DNA from 2 places in the Psychrobacter sp. R86515 genome. Region 1 is predicted to be linked to the other one. Evidence: predicted binding sites of a transcription regulator. Region 1 holds the regulator's gene; the other holds the start of a gene.
What was found. The regulator PhoB, encoded in region 1, activates phosphate uptake and scavenging genes when phosphate is short. The targets are predictions, from matches to a motif close to TGTCATNAANCTGTCATAA.

Region 2: the regulator PhoB is predicted to act here: its motif matches at 1,292-1,310, upstream of pstS (phosphate ABC transporter substrate-binding protein PstS).

The regions. Positions count from the first base shown of each region.
Region 1 covers NZ_JAXHCC010000001.1:499,662-504,485, forward strand. The annotation lists gene SJY28_RS02075 (M23 family metallopeptidase) at 1-425, shown strand, start outside; gene phoR (phosphate regulon sensor histidine kinase PhoR) at 533-1,624, opposite strand; gene phoB (phosphate regulon transcriptional regulator PhoB) at 1,683-2,387, opposite strand; gene dtd (D-aminoacyl-tRNA deacylase) at 2,500-2,952, opposite strand; gene asd (archaetidylserine decarboxylase) at 3,227-4,063, shown strand; gene SJY28_RS02100 (HD family hydrolase) at 4,157-4,786, opposite strand.
Region 2 covers NZ_JAXHCC010000001.1:926,424-929,228, forward strand. The annotation lists gene thiC (phosphomethylpyrimidine synthase ThiC) at 1-696, opposite strand, end outside; TPP riboswitch at 945-1,089, opposite strand; gene pstS (phosphate ABC transporter substrate-binding protein PstS) at 1,383-2,549, shown strand; gene pstC (phosphate ABC transporter permease subunit PstC) at 2,759-2,805, shown strand, end outside.

The DNA of each region.
Region 1 (4,824 bases):
AATTGAGTCTATTGCAACAAGAGCTACCGACAGAAAACAGCTTGCCCAGTCCACTACCAGAACGAAACCTGACAGACACTTGGGGCGCGGCACGTAGTCAAGGCCGCTCCCACGAAGGCATCGATATCTTTGCGCCGCGTAATACTCCCGTGCAGTCAACCACACAAGGCGTGGTAAGCAAGGTTGGTGAAAACACATTGGGTGGGCGCGTAGTCGTAGTGGTAGGGCCTGGTGGCGCAGGACATTACTACGCTCATCTAGAGGACTATGCTGACATCTCTCCCAATGACTGGGTCAATCAGGGCGACGTGATAGGTTATGTGGGTGATAGCGGTAATGCAAAAGGGACACCGACACATGTACATTATGGTATCTATATTGATGGCAGTGCGGTCAACCCTTATCCGCTTTTGCAAAAGGATTAACGAATATAGAAAAGTATGTCGTTATCCTAATTTGAAATAGCACTGAGCTGATATTAGTTAAAAAACGGAAGCCGAAAAACTGTCGTTAATACAGACCCTCAATCATATTAATTGGCTGTGACGGATCTGACGTAGTTTGAGGGGAATACCACACTAAATGTCGACCCTTCCCCTTCTACTGAATCGATTTGCAATTGTGCTTCGTGCTGGTGTAATACGTGCTTTACAATCGCTAGTCCCAATCCCGTACCACCTGTCGCACGGCTACGACCTTTGTCGATACGATAGAAACGTTCTGTCAAACGGGCGATATGCTCTGACGCAATACCGATCCCATCATCTTCGACAGCGAAACGGCAGCCATCAGACGTCCTTGTCCAACTGATAGTGATATTGCCACCCTTTGGCGTATATTTGATCGCATTGATTACCAAATTAGATAGCGCACTATTCAAGTACATCTCTGACCCGTATAGCCCATCATACGTATCTATATGCAAATGAATGATGTGTTTGTATGCTTGGTTGTAGGCCTGTGCATCGTCGTAGATATTGGTTAGTAGCTTAGTCATATCTATGTAATGCAGCTCATGTGACTCTTCGATTTCAATCTTAGACAATAGTAGCAAGTCGTTCACGATTCTGTTCATACGGGCAGTTTGCTGCGTCATCAGCTCAAAACCGCGACGCCATTGCGGCGGCATATCTGGCTGATCAGAGAAATTCTCTAGATAGCCCATCATTACCGTCAATGGTGTTCTAAGCTCATGCGAGACATTCGCCACAAAATCCTGACGCATTTGCTCTAAGTGCCGCAGGCGGGTCACGTCATATACAAACAGCAATTTTTCATCACCGAAAGGGGTCAGTTCGCACTTTAAGTAGCGACTAGGATCTCGCCATGATTCTATATGGACGCCATCGTTAGGTACCGTCGTACCTTCATAATACTGGCGGAACTCAGGTACAGTGATAAAGTCGAAAATGTTCTGACCTTTATCTTCTGGCTGTAGCAGCAATAAGTCTTGTGCTGCCTGATTCCACCATTCTAGACCGTCATTATTATTGAGCAAAATCACTGCATCGCGCAGGGCTCGTAGTGCACTGCCGATTTTTTTGAGTTGCTCTGCTGTACTTTGAGTAGATATTTGCTCTAGTAGAGCTGATTGCTCACTTTGTGTTGGCACTATCTTGTCCATTTTTTATCCTTACCACTATCCGCGGCCTTTATATTGCTGCGGCATTATATGTACAAGATTAACTTGGCTCAATCAGGCTAGAAAATCGGTAGCCTGTTCCACGTACCGTCTGTATCAATGTATCACAGTCATAAGGTCGCAGTAATTTACGTAGACGTTTGATATGCACATCGATGGTTCGGTCTTCGATATATACATTGCCGCCCCATACCTGATCGAGCAGTTGCGTTCGTGTGTAGGCGCGCTCAGGGTGACTCATAAAAAATGCCAATAGACGATATTCTGTGGGCCCAACATCAACGATTTTACCTGCAGCTGTCACGCGCTGACTCTTGGTATCTAAACTTAACTGTCCAATTTCGATAGGTTTGTCGCTGCTCATCGCGCTACTGCGGCGTAGTACGGCTTTGATTCTAGAAATCAGTTCACGAGTCGAAAAAGGCTTGGTCATATAATCATCTGCACCTGCATCAAGACCATGCACCTTACTGTCTTCTTCACTTTTTGCTGTTAGCATAATGACTGGTATTTCAGAGAGCAGCTCATCGTTTTTGAGCATACGACAAAAATCCACACCGCTCTTGTCACCCGGCAACATCCAGTCTAACAGTATCAGTGACGGTCTATGATCGACCACTTGCTGATGCGCCTCTGACACATCTGCCGCTTGCAAGCTATCAAACCCAGCCATCTCTAGCGTCATGACAACCATTTCACGAATCGCAGGCTCATCTTCAACAATCAAAATTTGTTCATTATACATAGGACATTCTCGGTGTTAGAGGACAAAATCTAGCATGTAAAAAGGCAATATATACTCACCAGTCTCTACCTATTAAACGGATTAATTATGACAGCTTGATGACACTCTAAAATCAGATTTTTAGTAAAAAATTGAGCGGCCCATCATTGACGCTCGACACTTGCATATCAGCACCAAACTGACCAGTTGCCACGTTCAGATGCTTAGTTTTGGCATAATCGACCAGTTGTTCAAATAACACTTGCGCCGCAGCAGGTACCATCGCACCACCAAAGTCTGGTCGGCGACCTTTGTCTGTTTTTGCCATCAAGGTAAATTGCGAGACCAATAATAGCCCGCCACCGACCTGCTGAACGTTTTTATCCAGTTTACCAAATTTGACAGGATCATCGTCATTTTCAAAAATGCGATAGGTTAGTATTTTGTCAATCATACGCTGGGCAGCGGCGAAATCGTCTTCATGCCCTAAGCCAATATATGCCAATACCCCATGTTCAATCTCGCCAATACACTGCTGGTCGACGACCACACTAGCGTGCTTCACCCGTTGTATGAGTGCTTTCATTTACTAATTCCTTAACAGATTATGGCCATACAATAATATGCTGTCCATGATAAAATACCGTCATTAACTTAACTATTATTAGGGCGTGTTTGATATTCACAAATAGGTACTGCGGATCGCTAAAACTGTTCCAGACAAGGCGTAAAACGACGATAATGCTCATGCCTTATCTAGATTTACAACGTAGTATGGCGCAATTTTAGCCACTGTCAGTGCCCTGGTCGAATTTCCAACACGCCCCTATTACATTACACCTTATTTTGGTAGCCTTATTATGAATGTATTTACCACCTTACAACAGCTTGTGCCGCAGCAAAAGCTCAGTAAAGTCGCTGGACGTTTGGCCGCCAGTCGCCACCCTTATGTCAAACGCACTTTTATTCGTAGCTTTGCCAAAGCTTATAATATCAGCTTAGACGAGTACGAACGCCAAAGCCTTAACGCTTATGAAAGTTTTAATGACTTTTTTACCCGTGAGTTAAAAGAAGACGCTCGTACTATCGACGCCACTGCAAACGGTATCGTGAGTCCTGCGGACGGTATTATCTCTCAGCTAGGACAAATCGAAGACCATAAACTATTACAGGCAAAAGGTCGTCACTATGATGTCGGCCAACTACTTGCTGATAGTGAAGATGGCAGTTATTTCGCTGATGGCAGTTTTGCGACTATCTACTTAGCACCTAGCAACTATCACCGTGTGCATATGCCATTTACTGGCACATTGACCAAGACTCGCTATGTGCCTGGCACCCTATTTTCGGTCAACAACACTACGGCGGCTAACGTGCCAGACTTGTTTGCACGTAATGAGCGTCTGGTTTGTATGTTTGATACCAAGTATGGCAAAGCCGCTGTTGTGATGGTTGGTGCTATGATCGTCGCTGGTATTGAAACTGTCGCCACTGGCAAAATTGCTCGTACTGACGACATATTCGAGTCCGATCATGACATGCAGTTTGCAGTAGGCGAAGAGCTTGGACGCTTTTATTTGGGCTCAACGGCTATCGTAGTATTACCAAAAGCAGCAAAGGCTGACTGGCTAGATGGTATGCAAGCCAACAGCGTCGTGCAAATGGGTCAATTGCTAGGAATGGCAAACGCTCAATAACACGCCTGTATAAAAGTACTGAAAATATCAGCCCAGTTAAGCGTAAATCATAGTGCTTGATTGGGCTTTTTTATTCCTGCTACTTATGTAGATTTATGCGTCAATCAGCCAACCTTGCTGAGTTGCGTATGCAATATTATGTGAGAGCCAATCATGAATAGGAGGAAAGCTGTCTTTGATAAATGCATGCGCACCTGCCACCTGCGAGCGCATAACGCCAAGCTCAATCCACGTTTTACCGTTGGTATTTAGATTGAGCAAAAACGGCAATAAACGGTCGACCACTCTGAGTAACTGACTTTCTTTGCTACTTCCTGTTTCCTGCGCTTCCCAAACCTCGCTTAAATCACTAATGCCATTGCCTCGCTCACGTTGCAATCTGGCAATGCCGGCACGCTCTTCGACGTGTGCATCAGTACGGGTATCGGCATACAAAAAAGTATCGCCCGCATCAATCTCACCCAAATCATGAACCAATGCCATCTTCAGCAATTTTTCATGATTGACATCTAGCGCAAATAATTCAGCAATCGACCAACAGGCCATCGCTAAATGCCAAGAATGTTCGGCAGAGTTTTCTTTGCGAGTGGTCTGTGTCACATAGCTGCGGCGATTCACGCGTTTGAGCGCATCTAACTCCAATAAGAAATGAGTGACATCGTCGATGTTGATATGTGGAGTTGATTCGGAATGAGTGAGTGATATAGAGCTGGCTTGCGACATTATTTTTTCTCTGGTTTTCTCTAGTAATTGGTTTTTTA
Region 2 (2,805 bases), 430 kb from region 1:
TTGAGGCGTATTGGCACCGAAGCTCTCGCCATCGTGTTGACGCATATCGGTCAGTTCATGTTGCTTCTGCGTTTCGCGTATGGCGATATATTCCATCTCAGGGGTGATGATGCCTCGGCGCGCGTAGTACATTTGCGTGACGTTCTGTCCTGCTTTGGCGCGACGCGGTTTATCAATATGAGCAAATCTAAGGTTAGCAGTGCTGATATCACGGGCACGTGCTTGTCCGTATGAGCTGGATAGGCCACTTAATTGCTCGGTATCACCACGTTCTGCGATCCAGCTTTCACGCAACTTTGGCAATCCACGTGTGAGGTCGATATCGACCTTAGGGTCGGTATATACACCTGAAGTGTCATACACATAAAACGGTGGATTATGCTCACCGTCTTTATCTCCAGTGCCGCCAACAGGTGTATCAGCCAAGCTGATTTCACGCATCGGTACTTGGATATCAGGTCTTGAGCCTTCGATATAGACTTTTCTTGAGGCAGGTAAAATACGGTGCAAGTCGCGCGCATCTTCTTCGAAACGGGCATCACTTGCGGCACGGTGAGCAGGGGTTTTTAACGCATCTGCTTTTTTATCTGCTTTGACGTTGGTCGTGTCAGCAGCATTTGAAGCAAGCGTTGAGTTGTCGGCTGGGTTATGCGTTTGGGCTTTCGGTGCAATTGAGGTAGTGTCTGCAGTTGTCATATGCTGTCCTAGCGTGTTGGTTTTTGAATAAAATCAACACCGCCAGTATCTGCGGGGGTAGGCATCCATCATCTAGACAAATTTATATCATGAACCCACAACTTCGACCAAAAAGTATCGTCGCGCATGGTGCTCATCAAATATTGGACGCAAATTTATATCCTCTCTTCTTATCCGGTTATGCATCACGCATATCAAGACAGTAGTGACGATAAAAATGTATTTCTACGCGCCCTTTGTCATAAATAACAAAGTGCTTAAGACTTCCCTGCGTCGGTACTAACCGCATCAGGTTCGGCGGGTGATCTCTCAGCGAATGTATCAAGGCGACTACTTTAATAAAGCAAGTTTAATAAAGTGAGCCAAAAATACACCGCACCCCGAGTCTGTCAGTGTTGTAAATCAGCCTTCATATTAACAAAATTCTGTACCAACGGCTAATAGTATTTGGATACAAATATTCTGTGTCAAACACACGGTTCAATATTTTTGTGAATAATTTTTCTGAATGTTGATAGATGAGGATGCTTAGTATTACTAGGTTGTAGACAAATTATTCAAATATTATGTAAAGCGAATGAAGGATTATAGAAGTTGTCATTAAACTGTCATAAAGATTTGGCAAGATAACACGCATATCACAAGCAATGCTTTTTTATACCGTTGTTAAACTTCAGGAGTCCTACATGCGTTATTCGTTATTAGCAGTGGCCGTCAGTTGTACATTAATGCTTACGGCGTGTAATAAGTCAACAGATACGGCGGAGCCAACTGCTGATACTAGCAGTAGCGCTGTGACAACAGCTGAAACAACCTCTCAGACAGCATCTTCTGCTACGTCAGATTTTAAATCTGCTGAAAATATCGCTATGAATATTACAGGTGCAGGTGCGTCGTTCCCGCAGCCTATCTATGCGAAATGGTCATATGATTACAATGCTGCGACCGGCGGCCAAGTCAACTATCAGTCGATTGGCTCATCTGGTGGTATCAAACAAATTCAATCAAAAACAGTAGACTTTGGTGCTTCTGATGCCCCAATGACGCCTGAAGAGTTAGACGAAGCAGGTTTGATTCAGTTCCCAACAGTCATCGGTGGTGTTGTACCAATCGTCAACATTGATGGTGTTGAGCCTGGTGCACTGAAACTAGACGGCACAACGTTGGCTGATATCTATCTGGGTAAAATCAGTAACTGGAATGACCCTGCGATTAAGGCGATGAACCCAGATTTGACCTTGCCAGATGCAGCAATCACAACAGTATTCCGTTCAGACGGTTCAGGTACGACTTTCAACTTCACTGATTATCTTGCCAAGGTTTCACCAGACTGGAAAGACACTGTTGGTGTTGATAAAACCGTCAAATGGCCGACTTCTGCTACTGGTGCAGGCGGTAAAGGTAACGAAGGCGTTTCGAGCTACGTCAACCGCATGAAAAACTCTATCGGCTATGTTGAGTATGCGTACGCCAAGCAAAATAAGATGTCACATACTGCGCTGAAAAACGCAGCTGGTAACATCGTACAGCCATCTGCTGAGACGTTTGCTGCGGCAGGTGATATCGATTGGTCACAACAAGAAGGCTTTTATAAAGTCATCACCAACTCTGAAACTGACCAAGCATGGCCTATCGCTGCTGCGACCTTTATCTTGGTACATAAGCAACCAGAAAATCCTCAACAAGTCGCTGGCGTGTTGAACTTCTTTGACTGGGCTTATACCCAAGGTGATGACAGCGCCATGGAACTAGACTACGTACCATTCTCTGACACGGCAGTGGCCTTGTTCAAAGAGAAGTGGAACGAAGTAAAAGGTAGCGATGGACAGCCTGTCTACAAGCCAGCTCAGTAACTTGTCTCTGCTAAATGCTATTTAGCAACCGACAAGTTATCCTCTCGAATAACTATTCTCCGGTAGTTGTTTGAGGGGTTTTAACACAGCAAATTTGATGAATACATCTCGATAGATATGTTTACTCACACCGTTTAAGTTTGTTGTGTTAAGTCCTGAGATACATCTTTCTAATATTTCGATTCATCCCATTCAATGCTGAGACACTTATGACAGACTTAAGGTCCCAACTGGCTAAACAAAAACGTTACGACGC